Regions from separate parts of the Adlercreutzia sp. DFI.6.23 genome, predicted to be linked through region 1. Evidence: predicted binding sites of a transcription regulator. Region 1 holds the regulator's gene; each other region holds the start of a gene.

Region 1 (5,910 bases):
GGAAGCCCACGATGATGTCGGTGGTCAGCGCGATGGAGGGGACGCTCGCCCGCAGGAAGTCGGCCAGCTGGCGGAACTCGTGGGCGTCGTAGGGGCGCGCCATCTCGCGCAGCACCCGGGACGAGCCGGACTGCAAGGGCAGATGAAGATGGCGGCAGATGCGGCCCTCGGCCTCGGCGAGGAGAGAGACGAACTCGCCGGTCACGTCCATAGGCTCGATGGAGCCGATGCGGAAGCGGCAGGGAGGCTCGCCCGCGCCGTGCAGATCGGCGGTGGCCGTTAGAAGGCGGCGACATAGGTCGGTCAGATCCGTCCCGCCGTCGTCGTAAGAGCCCAGGTTGATGCCGGTGAGCACGACCTCGCGGACGCCGGATTCAGCGAGGGCCACCGCCTCGGCCACCACCTCGTCGGCCGGTCGGCTCGTCGCGCGGCCGCGGGCCACGTGCACGATGCAGTAGGTGCAGGCGTTGTCGCAGCCGTCCTGCACTTTGATGCCGATGCGCGTGCGGCCATCGGCGGGCGATGCCGAGAAAGATTCAGACATTTCGCAAGGAGCTGCGCCGCTCATTTCCAACTCGCTGAGATAGAGATCCGCGCCTGCCTTGGGTACGACAACGACGCGATCATCCATAGCGGCGAAGGTCTCCGACGAGAGCTCGCTCGCGCATCCCGTGACGACGACGCGTGCGCCGTCGTTGGTCGACAGGGCATGGCGCACGGCCTTGCGGGTCTTCTTCTCGGCCTCGCCGGTGACCGTGCAGGTGTTCACGACGATGAGGTCGGCCGCCGCCTCTCCAACAGGCACTCCCCCGCGTTCCGCGAGCAGCCGCTCGAAACCGTCGGCCTCCACGCGGTTCACCTTGCAGCCCAAGTTCACGACCGTGTAGCCGAAGAGGGCCCTACCCACGGTTGCCCTCGTAAGTGGGAGAGGGCCGATTCCCCATGCCGCCCAGCTCGTAGAGCACCAGCGCCGGGGCCACGATGCCGGCGGTCTCGGTGCGCAGGATGGACGGGCCCAGGGTCACGAGGCGCGCCCGGTCGTTGCAGCCGAGAAAGCAGCGCACCTCCTCCTCGGCGAGGCCCCCCTCAGGGCCCACGACCACGGCGATGCGGGCGTCAGCGGCCGGCGTGCACGTCGCGAGGAGCGCATCGTGCACGGCTTCGCTCAGACTCGCTGTCTCGGGCGCCTCTTCCCAGCACACGAGCACGGCCGTCGCCTGGCCGAGCATCGCGGCCGCCTCGCGCACGGAGACGGGCTCGGCGACCTCCGGCACCCGAGCCTGCCCCGATTGCATGGCTGCGTTTTTGGCGATGGCCCGCCACCGCTCCGTCTTCGCAGCCGCCTTCTTGCCGTCCAGCTTCACGATGGAGCGGGCGCAGGTAAGGGGGACGAAGGCCGCCACGCCTACTTCGGTGGCGTGGCGGATGACGGTCTCCATCTTGTCGCCCTTGGCCAGGCCCTGCAGCAGAATCACCTGCGGGCCGGCCTCGCTCGCGTCTTCATGGCGCGCAATGGAAACGAGCGGCAGCTCGTCCGCAAAATCGACGATCTCGCATTCGAAGTAATCCTGGTCGGCGTCGATCACGGCGATGTGCTCACCCGCCGCCAGCCGGAGCACCCGCGCGTGCTTCGCGTCGTCGGACTCAAGGCGCAGCGGGAACACTGCCTCCGTTTCGGCAGCGAGCACTTGGTTTTCCAGGAAGAAGCGCGGCAACGACATGATCAGTAGCCCTACTCGAAAATGTCGCGGAGCTTCTGCAAGGGCGAGCGCTTCTCCTCGTTCACGTCCTCGCCCATCTCCTCGGCCAGCTCCTCCAAAAGCTCGCGCTCGCGCTTGGAGAGCTTCTTCGGCACCTCCACGGCGATGTGCGCGAACAAATCGCCGCGAGCGTCGCTTTTCAGGCGCGGCATGCCGAAGCCCTTCACGCGCACGATCTGGTCGTTCTGGCAGCCCTCGGGGATGGCAACCGTGACCTTCTCGTCCTCGTAGATGCCGTCGATTTCGATATCGGCGCCGAGCGCCGCCTGTACCATGGGAACCACGAGCTTGCAGTGCAGGTTGTCGCCGTCGCGCTCGAAGAACTCGTCGGGGGCGATGCGCACGGTGACGATAAGGTCGCCGGCCGGCGCACCCTGCATGCCCGCTTCGCCGAAGCCGTGGATGCGCAGCTGCTGGCCGTCGCGAATGCCCTTGGGGATCTCCACCGAGACGCGCTGGCGGTCGGGCACGCGCCCCTGGCCCTCGCATTCGGGGCACGGGTTGTCGATGACCGTGCCGGTGCCGTGGCAGGCGGGGCACGTGGTGGCCGATTGCATGTCGCCCAAGAAGGTGTGCTGCACGGTGACGACCCGACCGGTACCGTGACATTCCTCGCAGGTCACTTCCTTGCCGTCCTCGCCCAGGCCCGTGCCGTCGCAATCGGGACACGGCGCCAGGCGGTCGTAAACGATCTCCTTCTTCTCGCCGGTCGCCGCCTCTTTCAGCGTGATGCGGATGCCCACGCCCATGTCGCGGCCGTCCTTGCGCACCTGGCGGCCGCCTGCGGCCGCGCCGCCGAAGAAGGTGGAGAAGATATCACCCATGCCGCCGAAGCCGCCACCGAACAAGTCCTCGAAATCGATGCCGACGCCGCCGTAGGGGCCGCCGCCACTCGCCGCGCCGGGAATCGTGCCAAAGCGGTCGTACTGGGCCTTCTTCTGGGGGTCGGACAGCACGTCGTAGGCCTCGTTCAGCTCCTTGAACTGGTCTTCGGCATCCGGTGCCTTGTTCACGTCCGGGTGCAGCTCCCGCGCCCTATGGCGAAATGCTTTCTTGATCTCGGCTTCGGAGGCGTCGCGGGAGACGCCGAGGATTTCGTAGAGGTCCTTAGTTGCGGCCATGATAGGTGAATCTTGCCTTTCTTCGTTCGCTCTTCCGTATTCTTGGGTAACGCACGTCTACTCGCCGTGCAGCGCGCACTGGGCGGCGCGGACGGCGCGGATGGCGCGCTCGTAGTTCATGCGGGTGGGGCCGATGACGGCGACGACGCCCTCGGACTCGCCGCGCCCATAGGGGCAGGCCACGATAGAGACACCAGCGAGCTCCGAGGCGGGGTTCTCGTGCCCGATGCGCACCATGACCGGCCCCCCTTCCGCGGCGGCCTCGTCGAAGGTGTTCAGCAGCACGCGGTCGTCCTCCAGCACTTCTATGACCGGCAGCAGGGCCTTCGAATCGCTGAACTCCGGCTGGCGCAGAAGCGCCGAGACACCGAGGCTGTGGGCACGAGCGCTTTCGGACTCGCCCAAGCATTCTATGACCTCGTCGATGATGAGCTGCACGAGCGGGTCGCTGAGGGCCTCTACGGTGCCGGCGTCCATGGAGCGGCGCACGTCGCGGGCCGAGTGCCCGGCGAGCACCCGGTTCAGCAGGTTCTGGGCACCTGCCAGCTCGTCGGCGGAGACCTCGTCGGCGAAGGTGACCGTGCGGTTGACCACCTGGCCGTCCTCGGCCACCACGATGACGATGGCCTGCCAGGGCGAAAGCGACACCAGCGTGATCTGACGAATGCGGCCCGCGAGCACCGAGGGCGCCATGACAATGGACAGGCAGTTGGTGAGCCGCGCGAGGGCCGCCGAGGTGCGTTCCATGAGCGCGTCCAGCTCCGAGGCCGAGGCGCGCAGCTCGTCAACCATGGCCTGGTGCGGGCGCTCTTCCTCGGCCAATCCCGACGAGAGCAGCTCGTCGACGAAGGTGCGGTAGCCGGCGTCGGTGGGCACGCGCCCGGCAGAGGTGTGCGGCTGCTGGATGAAGCCGGCGTCTTCCAGAGCAGAGAGGTCGTTGCGCACCGTGGCGGGGCTCACGCCCAGGCGGTGCCGCTCGGTCAGGGTACGCGAGCCCACGGGGAGCGCGTACTCGATGTAGTCCTCGATCAGCGCGCGCAGCACTCTCTGGCGCCTCTCCGACAGCATATCCGCTCCTCTCGCCTTCCCGCCTCGTCCCGCGCGTCGGGCGCGGAACCTTCCGTTGTTGACGCCATTTTAGCAACCGCAAGGCGAGAGTGCTAATGGAAGCGCCCATCTCGACGCAAGCGACACACAACCGCCGACAGAAGGCGGCTGTGCCCCTGGTGCACTGCTTCTGTAGGGGCAGACCTCGGTCTGCCCTCTTCGAGAAGATCGCCCGTTCTCGAGCGGCGGTGCTTGCACCGCCCTCCCGAGAAAGAAAAATTTTCGGCGTTGAGGAGGGGCGACCTTGGTCGCCCCCTACGGAGGTGGTATGCGAAGAAGGGACGATGGGTTGGCTTACGGGGCGAGGTCGAGGAGGCGGCCGTAGAGCTCGTTGCCGCAGAGCCAGCCGGCGTCGGTGGGGCGCCAACGGCCGTCCGCGTGTTCGACCAGGCCCAGGTCGGCCAGTTCATCGAAGGCGGCGAGGACCGAGCCGCCCTCGCTCTCAAAGGCCGCTGCGGCCAACCGCGTGCCCCCACCCGTTTCGGTGCCGTCGATGACCGCCGCCGCCCGCGCCACCTGCTTGTCGGAGACGCCGCGGGCCATGCGCATGCCCAGCATGAGGTCCTCGGCGGCCATCTGCCGCGCGTTCAGATCATCCACCACCTGTCCGTCCTGCACCCGCATGCGACGCTCGGCGTTCTGGGTCATGGTGACGGCTGACCGACCGAGGCCAAGATAGGGCTTGCCCGTCCAATAGGCGGTGTTATGCCGGCTCTCGAACCCGGGCCTCGCGTAGCTTGCCACCTCGTAGCGGTGAAAGCCCGCGTCCTCCAGGATGCGCTGAGCCTCCTCCATGGCCGCCGCTTCCGCATCCTCGTCGGGCTCGAGCATCTCGCCCCGCATAATGGCGGCATCGAAAGGCGTATGGGGTTCAATGGTCAGCGGGTACACCGACACATGGTTCGCGCCGAGCGCCACCGCCTCCCGCACGCTTTCCGCGAAGGACTCCTCGCTCTGACCCGGGATGCCGCACATCAGATCCACCGATACGTTCTCGAAGCGCTCCCGGGCCGCGCGCACCGCCGCCCGCGCCGCCTCGGCGTCGTGGGCGCGGCCGAGGATGCTCAGCACCTCGTCGTCGAAGGACTGCACGCCAAGGGAGAGCCGGTTCACCCCGAGCGCCCAGATATCCCGCACCATGGGCGCCGTAAGACTTTCGGGGTTCGCCTCCATCGTGCACTCGACCTCGGGTTCGAGATGCATCGACATCGACAGCGCATAAAGAAGCATCGAAAGTCGTCTCATGCCGATATAGCTCGGCGTCCCCCCGCCCAGATACACCGTCTCAATGGCTCCGAGCTTCCCCTCCCTCGAGGCTCGGCGAATATCCATCACGAGCGATTCCACGTACTCGTCAATAATCGGCGAGTCCCGTTCTACCGCCGAAGTGGCGAAATCGCAGTACCCGCACCGCTTCACGCAGAACGGAATATGCAGGTACAGTGCTTTATAAGGGTCATAAGCCACGACAGACCTCTCTTTCCGGCTGGGTAGTCCGACGATAGGAGGCGTTGCAACCGAGCGAGTTCCGCAGACGGTGTCGAAGGCGCGGCGATATGCGGGAAATTGAACCCTGTCGCCTTCGATACCGGCGAGGACTGTCTGAGCGAATTGCAATGCCTCCTAGCGTCGGACGGACAACCCTGATGCGAGATGGACAGCAGGAAATCGGAGCGATATTGGCGCGAGACGGACAAATCACGAACGCTCCCGGGCAATCTCCAGAAGCTCGTCGAACACCGCGTCGAAGTCCGAAAGCGTTGTGCAGTAGTTGATGCGGCCGCGGGCTTGGGCGGCGCCGGGGAGACCCGCCATGTACCACATGGCGTGCTTGCGCATGCGCACGATGTTGCGCCCCTCGCGATGGGTGAGCAGCTCCGCATGGCGGCGCGCCATGGCAATGCGTTCCTCAACCGTGGGCG
Region 2 (5,910 bases), on a different contig from region 1:
TCCGTACCCTGACGCGCCGTTCTACGGCGATCCCGCGTCTCGTTAGTGAAGCTGCGTCCCGCTGGCGATCCCGCGTCCTGCTGGCGAACGAGCCCCGTCTGGGGTCGGCGTTGTTCAACAGGCTCGTTTCATACACCCCGCGGTGTATGGCGCGTGGGCGTCCGGTCGTTTACCATAGCGGTCATGGATAAGATCTTTCGAAATACCCCGAAGTTTACGGCCACCGACTGGCTCATCGACGCCGTCATCGCGGCGGGGGCCTTCGGGTTCTGCTGCCTGCAGCTCACCGTGGCCGTTAACCTGCTCATCCCCGACGAGTTCATGCGCCGGCTCATGGGCATCCAGGCTATGGTGCCCTCGGGCCTCTCGCTTCTGGCCATCGCGCTCACCACGCTGCCGCTCGTGCTGCGGCGCAAGTTCCCCTGGGCCGTGTTCGTGTGGTGCCTGGTCAGCTGGGGTCTGCTTCAAGCGGAGCTGAACGGCATCGCCCTGTCCGTGGCGGGCCCCCTCATTGCGCTGTTCACGCTGGCGTCTGCGCGCTCGCGGGCCGAGGCGGCCATCGCGTGCGCGGTCATGTGCCTGGTGCTGCTGTTCGCACCGGCGCCCCCGGAGCAGTCGCGCATCTTGACGCAGCTCACCGTGTTCCAGAACATGGCGCTGGCCCTGGCGGCCGCGTTCGCTGGCTACGCTCTGCACGAGCACCAGGAGCGCACCCGCGCCATCGAGGAGCGGGCGGTTGCCGCCGAGCGCAGCCGCGACGCCGAGGCGCGCCGTCGGGTGGAGGCCGAGCGCGTCTCCATCGCCCGGGAGGTGCACGACATCACGGCCCATTCGCTGTCGGCTGTGAGTATCCAGGCCGCGGCCGCCGAGCGCCTGGTCGATCGCGATCCCGCCGCCGCCAAGGAGGCCATCGCCGAGGTGCGTCGCACCGCCAAGGGCGCTCTGGAGGAAATCCGCGCCATGATCGGCGTGCTGCGCGCGGGGGAGGGGCCGGCCGAGACGACGCCCACCCAGGGCACCGATCGCATGGGCGATTTGGTGTCCTATTTGGAAGGTGCCGATATCGAGGTCACGCTGGACGAGACCGCCTACGACCGCGCCTGCGTGCCGGCGTTCATCGACGTGGCCCTCTTCGGCATCGCGCGTGAGGCGGCCACGAATATCGTGCGCCACGCCGGGGCGCGCCGTGCGACGCTGGCACTGTCCACGAAACGGGAGGGCTTCGCCGAGCTTATCGTCGACGACGACGGGAAGGGGCTCGCTGCCCCGGCCGCCGCGGCCGGTCACCACGGCCTGCTCGGCATGCGCGAGCGCGCGCGGCTTCTACAGGGCACGTTCTCCGCGTCCCCAAGTCCGCTCGGCGGCGTGCGCATTGCCGTGAGCGTTCCCCTCAGCCAGAAGGAGGAGACCCATGAGTGAGGCCGATCCCATCCGCGTGCTCGTCGTGGACGACCAGGATCTCGTGCGCGGCGGCTTCAAGGCCATTCTCGGCACCTACGAGGGCATCGAGATCGTCGGCGAGGCCCGAAACGGGGCCGATGCGGTACAGGAGGCGCAGCGCCTTCGGCCCGACGTGGTGCTCATGGACATCCGCATGCCCGAAATGAACGGCATCGAGGCCACCCGCGCCATCACATCGAACCCGCTGCTCGCAAAAACCCGGGTGCTCGTGCTCACCACCTTCGACGTGGACGAGTACGTTTACGATGCTCTGGGCGCCGGGGCGAGCGGCTTTTTGCTGAAGGATGCCGACCCCGACGAGATCGTGGCGGCCATCCGCGTCGTGGCCCGAGGCGACGCGCTCATCCAGCCCTCGGTGATGCGCCGGCTGGTGGAGACCTTCGTGGCCGCGCGCCCGCGGGGCGGCTGGGGCGCCGCCGATGTGGCCGAGACTCGCCGCGCCGCGCTGACGAGCCTCACCGACCGTGAGCGCGAGATTCTCGTGCTGGTGGCCCGGGGCCTTTCCAACGACGAGATCGCCGAAGAGCTGTTCATCTCGCCGGCCACGGTGAAGACGCATCTGGCCCGCGTCATGGCTAAGACTGATGCTCACGACCGCGCCCAGCTCGTCGTCTTTGCCTACGAGACGGGTTTGGTGACGCCTGCCCCCTAGGGAGACTGTTCACCTGCACAAATTCCAACTTGAAAAGTAATCCCTGATCAAGATTATAATCACAGGAAACTTGAGTGAAAAAAACTCAAGTTTTTCTCCGTCCCCTCTTGCATTCCTTCCCGTAGCTGTTATGATGCGTAACTGTTTAGCACTCGTTGCTACCGAGTGCTAGCACTTAACCTAACCGAGTGGTTAAATTGGAAGTTGCGCGAAGGCGCTACAACAACCATTGAAAGGACGGCAAGCTATGAATTTGAAGCCTCTGGGCGACCGCGTCATCCTGAAGCAGGACGAGGCCGAGGTTACCACCGCGTCCGGCCTGTTCCTGGCCTCCGATGCCAAGGAGAAGCCCCAGACCGGTACCATCATCGCCGTGGGCGAGGGCAAGATGGACAAGGACGGCAAGCTGCTTCCTATGCCTATTAAGGTCGGCGACAAGGTCATCTACGGCAAGTTCGGCGGCACTGAGGTGACGCTGGACGGCGAGAACGTGCTGATTCTGCGCGCCGACGACATTTACGCCGTAGTTGAATAACTGAGAAGATAAACCGAGAAGATAGATCCACTGAAAGGAACGCGAACTTATGGCTAAGGAAATCAAGTTCGATACCGATGCCCGCTCCGGCTTGGCCGCGGGCGTCTCCAAGCTGGCCGATGCCGTCAAGGTGACGCTCGGCCCCAAGGGCCGCTACGTGGCTCTGGAGAAGTCCTACGGCGCCCCGCTCATCACCAACGATGGCGTGACCGTCGCCAAGGAAGTCGAGCTGGAGAACCCGGTCGAGAACATGGGCGCCCAGCTGGTGCGCGAGGTGGCCGTGAAGACCAACGACGTGGCCGGCGACGGCACCACCACCGCCACCCTCCTCGCCGACGTCATCGTCTCCGAGGGCCTGAAGAACGTGACCGCTGGCGCCGACGCGCTGGGCATTCGCCGCGGCATCGAGAAGGCCACCGACGCCATCGTGGCCGCCATCAAGGCCGACGCCACCCCGGTGTCCACCAAGGAGCAGATCGCCAACGTCGGCCGCATCTCCGCCGGCGACGCCGCCATCGGCGACAAGATCGCCGAGGCCATGGACGCCGTGGGCAACGACGGCGCCATCTCCGTGGAGGAGTCCCAGACCATCTTCGGCATCGACATGGACATCGTCGAGGGCATGCAGTACGAGCGCGGCTACATCTCCCCCTATATGGCCACCGATATGGAGAAGATGGAAGCGGTGCTGAAGGACCCCTTCATCCTGCTGACCGACATGAAGATCAACTCCATCCAGGACATGGTTCCGCTGCTGGAGGAAGTCATGCGCGCCCAGCGCCCGCTGTTCATCGTGGCTGAGGACGTCGAGGGCGAGGCCCTGTCCACCATCCTGCTGAACCGTCTGCGCGGCACCCTGAACGTCGTGGCCATCAAGGCTCCCGGCTTCGGCGACCGCCGCAAGCGCATCCTCGAGGACATCGCCGTGGTCACCGGCGCCCAGGTCATCGACAAGGACTTTGGCATGACCATGGCCGACGCCACGATGGAGATGCTCGGTACCGCCAAGACCGTGAAGGTCACCAAGGACACCGCCCTTATCGTGGACGGCGCGGGCAAGAAGGAAGACATTGAGAACCGCATCCAGATCATCCGTGCCGAGCTCGAGCGCGTCGATTCCGACTTCGACCGCGAGAAGGCCCAAGAGCGTCTGGCGAAGCTCTCCGGCGGCGTTGCCGTGCTGAAGGTGGGTGCTGCCACCGAGTCCGAGCTGAAGGAGAAGAAGTCCCGCATCGAGGACGCCCTGCAGGCGACTCGCGCGGCCGTGGAAGAGGGCATCGTCGCCGGCGGCGGCGTGGCGCTCGTGGACGCCATCGGCGCCCTGGACGCCGTCAAGGCCGACGACAAGGACGAGGAAGTCGGCATCGACATCATCCGCAAGGCCATCGAGGCTCCGATGCGCGCCATCGCCCAGAACGCCGGTTTCGAGGGCTCCGTCGTGGTGGAGAAGGTCAAGAGCCTGCCGAAGGGCGAGGGCTTGAACTGCGCCAACGGCGAGTACGGCAACATGATCGAGATGGGTGTGAACGACCCGGTGAAGGTGACTCGCACGGCGCTGCAGTCCGCGGCCTCCGTGGCGGCTCTCATCCTCATCACCGAGGCCACCATCAACGAGATCCCCAAGGAGGGTCCCGATCTGAGCGCTCTGGCTGCCGGCATGCAGGGCGGCGGCGGAATGTACTAGGCCCAAGCAGGAAAAACTTGCGTGCGGCCTAACCGCGTAACCTACTAACTCGCAGAAGGGCGCCCTCCGGGGCGCCCTTCCTGTTGCGCGCGAACATTTTCGCCCATTACTTGGAAATTGTGCTTTTTTGGAACACTTGACTTGGAAAATGTGCTTATTTGTTTTCGGAAAACCCCCATTTTGACCTGATAAAACTCAAGAAATACCAGGTCAAACCCCTATTCAAAAAAGCACATTTTCCAAGTTCTCAACCGCCAATTTCCCGTCCGCTCTATTTCATGGGCGTTTTCGGCAGTCGTTCCCAAGAGGGGCGCGATCTCCTAAGATAGTGCGATACGCGAAAATGGCCCCGAAGCCCAAGGAGGTTTCCGTGGAATTGTTGGAAGAGCGCATTCGCCGCGATGGCGTGGTGAAGGCGGGCGGTGTGCTGAAGGTGGACGCCTTCTTGAACCACCAGATGGACATCGAGCTGTTCTCCCAGATGGCCGAGGAATGGAAGCGCCTGTTTGCGGGCAAGCCCATTAACAAGATCCTCACCATCGAGGCCTCGGGCATCGGCATCGCCGCCGTGGTGGCGCATCATTTCGGCGTGCCCGTGGTGTTCGCGAAGAAGACCCAGTCCATCAACCTGGATGGCACGATGTATTCCACGCGCATCCAGTCCTTCACCCACAACCGCATCTACGACGTCATCGTCTCCACCCGTTTTCTCGGGCCCGACGACCATGTGCTCATCATCGACGACTTCCTCGCCAACGGCTGCGCTCTGCGCGGTCTGCTCGAGATCTGCGAGAGCGCCGGGGCCACCGTGGAGGGCATCGGCATCGCCATCGAGAAGGGCTTCCAGCCCGGAGGCGATGAGCTACGCGAGGCGGGCTACGATTTGCGCTCGCTCGCCATCGTCGAGGCGATGGATCCCGACAGCGGCGCTATCGAGTTCCGCCGATGATCGGGCCGCAGAAACAGGGCGCCCCTCGCGATGCCGCCCCTCGCGACGCCCGCGCGGTCGTCTGCACGTCTGCTGCTTCAGGCGCGTCCGGAAAGGGCGCCGAGGCGATGGAGAGCGCCGGCGGCGTGGTCTTCCGCGACAAGAAGGCCGAGGCCTTGGCCGACCTCGACGGACGCATCGGGCTTCTGGAGGCGTTTCCCTTCGGGCTTCAACACGTGCTCGCCATGTTCGTGGCGAATCTGGCCCCCATCGCCATTATCGTGGCGGCTGCGGGGCTATCCGAGGATATGCGGGCGGTGCTCATTCAAAACGCCATGCTCATCGCCGGCATCGGCACGTTCATCCAGCTGTATCCGCTCTGGCGCGTGGGCAGCGGCCTGTCCATCGTCATGGGCATCAGCTTCACCTTCGTCACGGTTGCTTGCACGGTGGCGGCCACCCAAGGATACGGGGCGCTCATAGGCGCCGTCATCGTAGGCGGCGTGCTGGAGGGGGTTCTCGGCCTGTTCGCGCAGTATTGGCGGCGCATCATCACGCCTATCGTGGCGGCTGTGGTGGTGACGGCCATCGGCTTCTCGCTTTTGGGCGTGGGCGCGGCCTCCTTCGGCGGGGGCACGGACGCACCCGAT
Region 3 (5,910 bases), on a different contig from region 1:
GGTGCGGGCCGCCATGACGCCGGCGAGCCAGAACAGGAAGTGGGACAGCAGCTCAACGGAAAGCGACGCGCTCTGGATGATGACCTCGGGAACCGCGAGCTCGGTCAGGGTCGTCTGGTCGACGAGCAAAAGGGCGCCCAGCAAAACGAGAAGGGCCGCGGCCATGCGAGGGAACATGCCGCCGTCGTCGCGGTGGTGGAACACGGCGGCTACCACGGCGGCGAACAGGACGCAGGCGGGCAAGATAGAGGGAAGCGCATCGGCGCCGACGATGCTCACGTCGCCCCAGAAGCCCAGCGGGCTTAGGGCGCGGCCCACGGCGTTCAGCACGGGGAACAGGATGACAAAGGCAATGAAGCCGGCGCGTTCCGTCACGGGCAGCTTCCACTCCGTGGATGTGTGGCGTCCTTCTACGTGGGCAAGCGCCCTGGTGGCGGCAATGAGGCAGGTTCCGCAGCCGATGACGGCCACGGCGTCCGCGGCTATCTGCAGTTCGGTGCCGAGGGCCCCCACGCCGGCCACGACAACGGCCTTCAGTACGCGGCTCCCGGCCAGGGCGATCACTACGTGGACGAGCTTCTCCGGGCGAGCGGTCTCTGCAGGATAGGGCCTCAAGGCTGCCCGGCGCATCGCCCAGAAGGGTTGAAAGCGCGTCTCTGGGGCGTTTGCCTTAGGCCACGGGCTCCAGCGCGGCCACCTGCTGGCCGGCGATGCGGCCGTTCACGAGGCAGTCGAGGGTGCCGTTGCAGCCCAGACGGCAGGCGCCGTGTACGCCACCGGTGGCCTCGCCCGCGCTCAGCGCGTTTTCCAGGCTCTCGGCGCACCAGTCGGGCACGTTGTCCACCGAGCCGATCTGCACGAGCGGCGTGCCCACCTCGAACATGGCGTCGCAGAAGCGCTTGCGGTCGGTGAGCTCGTTGACGAAGCGCTTGCCGGTGGTGGGGTCGATGGTGGGCGCGTAGGCGCTCTCGGCCTCGATCCAGGTGGCGGCGCAGCCGAAGGAGTCCTCCTCGGGGCTCGTGTAGGGATAGCACTGGATCTGGTCCAGCTGCATGCCCATGACGCCGGCGTCCAGGGCCACGCGCAGGCCGTGGGCCGTGGCGCCGTCGAAGTTCGTGCAGCCCACGGTCTCGTCGAGGCGCGGATCCTGGGCGCTGCGGAAGGTCACGTCCTTGCCGTAGCCGCCGGTGGCCAGCACCACGCCGCGGGTGGTCTTCACGTTGGTGGTGGATGAGGCGGTGTCGGGATCGAAGTCGCTGCAGCCCTCGGCCACGGTGGCCTCGTCCTGGGCCCACTCCACGCCGATCTCGCTCACAGTCCACTCGAACACCTCGTTGGACTTCTCGCCCACAAGTTGCAGCTTGTCCTTGTAGTTGAGGTTCAAACCGGCGGTGAGCGCATCGTTCATGAAGGTCTCGATGCTGTCCTCGATGCCCGCGGCCTTCTGGGCGGCCGAGCCCACCACGGCGATCTGCCCGTCGGCGTACACGGAGTTGCCGCCGGCCATCTTGTGCTTCTCGATGACGCGGACGGCAGCGCCGGCCTTGGCGGCCTCGTAGACGGCGGCCAGTCCGGCATAACCCGAGCCCACGACGAGCACTTCGGTCTCCTCGTCCCAGTTGACGTCGGCACCCGTCGCAGAGGCTCCCGTGTCGGAAAGCTCGTCTTTGCCCTTCGGCGCGCAGCCGGAAAGGCCGAGTACGGCGAGCGCGCCGGCGGAGGCAGCGCCCATAAGGAAGTTGCGGCGCGAGAAGCCCTTCTCGGCGGTGTTCAGCTCCCCTGCGTTGTTCATGATGCCCATGATCCTCTCCTTTTCGTTGGAAGTGCAACAACAGGGCGCACCATACGCGCCGCCTGCCGTACCGCGCACCGCCCAGATGGGTTGAACCGCACCACCCAAAAGGGTTGATTGTCAAGAAATGCCTGATGAGAAGCTTGCTCATGTTCAGCTCATCGAAGAAGCTCCTGGCGTCCTTGAAGGGGTTCGAACATTCCCGAAAACAGTTCGAGGAAATGCGTAAGAAAACTTGATAACACTTGACTTAGGTTTCCTTCTGCGTACAATGTGCTATTAGCACTCGTAAGGGAAGACTGCTAACGCTTTTGTCGCCGCCGGTCAACGACTGACGCACAACCCGTACGCACCGCGAGATACTGCCGGCGAGCGACCTACACTCGGGCGGTCAAGCGTCTTCCGATCGTATGAAAGAAGGAACCAGCCTATGCGCAAGTTCAAGACAGAGAGCAAGAAGCTGCTCGACCTCATGATCAACTCCATCTACACCAATCGCGAGATCTTCCTGCGCGAGCTTATCTCCAACGCGTCCGACGCGGTGGACAAGCTGTACTTCCGCAGCCTGACCGACCCGTCGGTGGCTGTGGGCCGCGACGACCTGGCCATCACGGTGGGCTTTTCCGCCGACGAGCGCACGGTCACCGTGTCCGACAACGGCATCGGTATGACCAAGGACGAACTGGACAAGAACCTGGGCACCATCGCCCATTCCGATTCCTTCGAGTTCAAGGCCGCCCAGGCCGAGGCCGCTGCCGATTCCGAGCCCGGCGAGGCGAAGGGCCTCGACGACCTCACCGATGTGGACATCATCGGCCAGTTCGGCGTCGGCTTCTACTCCGCCTTTATGGTGGGCAAGAAGGTGCGCGTCGTCTCCCGCGCCATCGGAAGCGACGAGACCTGGGCCTGGGAATCCGACGGCGTCGACGGCTACGACATCAAGCCGGCCGAGCGCGCCGAGCACGGCACCGACGTCATCGTGTACCTGAAGGACGACACCGCCGACGAGTCCTTCGGCACTTTCGCCAGCGAGCACGGGCTCACCCAGCTCATCAAGCGCTACAGCAACTACGTGCGCTACCCCATCAAGATGGAAGTGACGAAGAGTCGCAAGGTTGAGGCGCCCGAGCCGGCCGAGGGCGAGGAACCGGCCGCGCCGACGTGGGAGAGCTACACCGAGGTGGAGACCATCAACTCCATGATCCCCATCTGGAAGCGCAAGAAGTCCGAAGTTTCCCAGGAAGAATACGACGAGTTCTACAAGACCGACTTCCACGATTTCGAAAACCCGGCCCGTACCATTTCCGTGCACGCGGAAGGGTCGCTCAACTACGACGCCCTCATGTTCGTGCCGAGCCGCGCGCCGTGGGACATGTATTCGAAGGACTACAAGCGCGGGCTTGCCCTGTACTCCTCCAACGTGCTCATCATGGACAAGTGCGAGGAGCTTCTGCCCGACTACTTCGGCTTCGTGCGCGGCGTGGTTGACTCATCCGACCTCACGCTGAACATCTCCCGCGAGACGCTGCAGCACAACGGCCAGCTGCGCGCCATCGCCCGCCGGCTAGAGAAGAAGATCAAGGCCGATCTGGTGAACATGCGCGACGACGACCGCGAAGCCTACGAGAAGTTCTTCGAGCAGTTCGGCCGCACGTTGAAGTTCGGTATCTACCAGAGCTACGGGATGGCCAAGGACACGCTCGGCGACCTGCTTCTGTTCTACTCCGCCAAGCAGCAGAAGATGATCACTCTGGACGAGTATTTGGCCGCGGCTCCCGCTGGCGCCGATTCCATCTTCTATGCCGCGGGCGATTCGCTGGAGCGTTTGGCCGCCATGCCGCTCGTGACCACGGTTTTGGCCAAGGGCTACGACGTGCTGCTGTGCGACCAGGACGTGGACGAGTTCTGCATGATGGCCATGGGCACCTACGGTGAGCACGCGGTGGATGGCGACGAGGAGAGCAAGCAGCCCTACTTCATCAAGAACGTGGGCTCCGAGGACTTGGGACTTACCACCGATGAGGAGAAGAAGGAGGCCGAGGAGGCCACCGAGTCCAACGCTGAGCTCTTCGACGTGATGCGCGAGGCGCTGGGCGAAAAGGTGGAGCGCGTTGTCGTTTCCACTCGCCTTACCGATGCGCCGGCCGTGGTCACAAGCGAGGGCGGCGTGTCGCTGGCCATGGTGCAGGTGCTGAAGAGCCAGCCTGGTGCCGAGGGGCTGCCCGATTTGCACCTCGTGCTGGAGATGAACGCCAAGCACCCGGTGTTCGAAGCCCTGCGCGCGGCCCATGAGGCCGGCGACGACGACAAGGTGCGCACCTACGCCGGCATCCTGTTCGACCAGGCGCTCCTCGTGGAAGGCGTCATGCCCGACAACCCGCTCGCCTTCGCCCAGGCTGTGAGCGAGCTGATGAAGTAGCGAGGTCGATGCTCGGCGCCGCTGAACTGAAACAACTCGAGACTCCCTCCTCTCTCTTGGAAAGGATCGCCTTCGCGCGATCCTTTCCCGGTTTCGGAGCAAGAATTTCGAGTTGTTAGATGTCGAGGGTTCGGCTTGCGGAGTACCTTAGCGCCGCACCATCCGAACAAGGTTCCATTTTAGCGAATAACGTTGATTTTATCGGGCATTGGGCAGGTAAGCCGAAGGAAATGGGTCGAAGGCGCTTTCCGAATGTCTAACAACTCGAAATTTCGATCTTTTGCCGGAGGGCAGATTGTTTTACGCGCCTTTCAAGCAGAAGCAAGAATCCCCACGAGGCGCTCATCAGAAGCAGGCCCGCGGCGTCGAAGGTGATGAACAGGTCGACGCTGCTGGCGAGGAGATCGTGGCCGACGGGCAGGGTGGCGCGGATGAGCGACTCACCGACTAGCCCCACGATTTGTTGAGCCAGCACGACGCCGGCCAAGGCGCGATGGCGGCATGGTTGCCAGATGACCGGCGGGTAGGTGCAGTTCCACATGAGGAAGGCGATGCCGATGCCCTGGGTGGCCACGCGCCCCGGAACGCCGGCGAGCTCGTAGGCGCCCATGTAGGCTTCAGGTGTGAGCGCGAACCCCAGGGCGCACTGCACGTTCACGACGAACACGAAGGCGAAACAGAGGCGCACGACCCAGGTAGCCACGGTGACCCTTCGCGGCACTTTTTGCAGACTTGCGCTGTCCTTGCCGATCTTCCTGTTTGTCGCGCTCTGGTCGGTGGGGTCGCTGTTCAGCTGCGAATCGTTTTGGGCGATGGGGGCGCTTGCTTTCCCTGTGTTGTCTTGAACGGGGGCCGCGGAACGGGGATTGAAGGATCTCATTGTGCCCTACCTCCCTAGCTGGCTCAGCTGCCGGAAGGCGTAGAAGGCCACGGCGCTGGAAGCGGCGACGTTCAGGGAATCGACGCCGTGAGCCATGGGGATGCGCACGGTGTAATCGCACCGCGCAATGGTGGCGGGGGAGAGCCCCTCGCCCTCGGTGCCGAACAGCAGCGCCAGCTTCGCGGGCGCGCCGCCGGTGGCCTCGCGCTCGGTCAGGCGCGCGTTCAGCTCGTCGGGGGTCACGGATTCTTCGGAGAGCGCCATGGCGGTGCAGATGAAGCCGTGCTCGTGCAACTCGGGGATGCCTCGTACGCTCCAGGTGCCGCAGCCGGGACGGTTCGGCACGTCCTCATCGCTGATGCGGGTCCAGGGAACTTGGAAGACCGTTCCCATGGATACGCGCACGGCCCGGCGGTACAGCGGGTCGTAGCAGGCGGGACTTGCGAGCACGGCGTCCACGCCCAAGGCCGCAGCGCTGCGGAAGATGGCCCCGACGTTGGTGTGGTTCGTGATGTCCTCGAGCACGGCCACCAGGCGCGCGCCGCGCAGCACATCGGCCACGGCGGGCAGGGCCGGGCGTCGGAAGGCCCCCAGGGCGCCGCGCGTCAGCTCGAAGCCGGTGAGCCGCTCGAGCTCGTCATGGGGCGCCACGAACACCGGCAGCCCCTCGCCGCTGGTCTGCTCGCTCGTGCGCTTTTCCATTCGCTCGATAAGCGGCGCCATGGAGGGCAGCCACTTCTCTTCCATGAGAAGCGAGATCGGCTCCATACCGCCTTCGAAGGCCCGCTCGATCACCTTTTGCGACTCGGCGATGAACAG

The links. The regulator HrcA, encoded in region 1, represses chaperone genes, less so after heat shock. The targets are predictions, from matches to a motif close to TNTTAGCANNCNNNNNNNNNGNNTGCTAANA.
Region 2: the regulator HrcA is predicted to act here: its motif matches at 2,257-2,287, upstream of groES (co-chaperone GroES).
Region 3: the regulator HrcA is predicted to act here: its motif matches at 2,070-2,100, upstream of htpG (molecular chaperone HtpG).

The regions. Positions count from the first base shown of each region.
Region 1 is NZ_JANGBP010000002.1:239,534-245,443, reverse strand. It holds gene NE591_RS02830 (MiaB/RimO family radical SAM methylthiotransferase) at 1-907, opposite strand, end outside; gene NE591_RS02825 (16S rRNA (uracil(1498)-N(3))-methyltransferase) at 900-1,721, opposite strand; gene dnaJ (molecular chaperone DnaJ) at 1,733-2,881, opposite strand; gene hrcA (heat-inducible transcriptional repressor HrcA) at 2,939-3,949, opposite strand; gene hemW (radical SAM family heme chaperone HemW) at 4,283-5,455, opposite strand; gene dusB (tRNA dihydrouridine synthase DusB) at 5,687-5,910, opposite strand, start outside.
Region 2 is NZ_JANGBP010000005.1:11,140-17,049, forward strand. It holds gene nadE (NAD(+) synthase) at 1-46, shown strand, start outside; gene NE591_RS05930 (sensor histidine kinase) at 184-1,419, shown strand; gene NE591_RS05935 (response regulator transcription factor) at 1,412-2,113, shown strand; gene groES (co-chaperone GroES) at 2,361-2,648, shown strand; gene groL (chaperonin GroEL) at 2,698-4,332, shown strand; gene NE591_RS05950 (xanthine phosphoribosyltransferase) at 4,703-5,281, shown strand; gene NE591_RS05955 (uracil-xanthine permease family protein) at 5,278-5,910, shown strand, end outside.
Region 3 is NZ_JANGBP010000013.1:67,774-73,683, forward strand. It holds gene NE591_RS11335 (helix-turn-helix transcriptional regulator) at 1-615, opposite strand, end outside; gene NE591_RS11340 (FAD-dependent oxidoreductase) at 671-1,801, opposite strand; gene htpG (molecular chaperone HtpG) at 2,223-4,211, shown strand; gene NE591_RS11350 (hypothetical protein) at 4,468-4,914, opposite strand; gene NE591_RS11355 (RNA methyltransferase) at 5,098-5,910, opposite strand, start outside.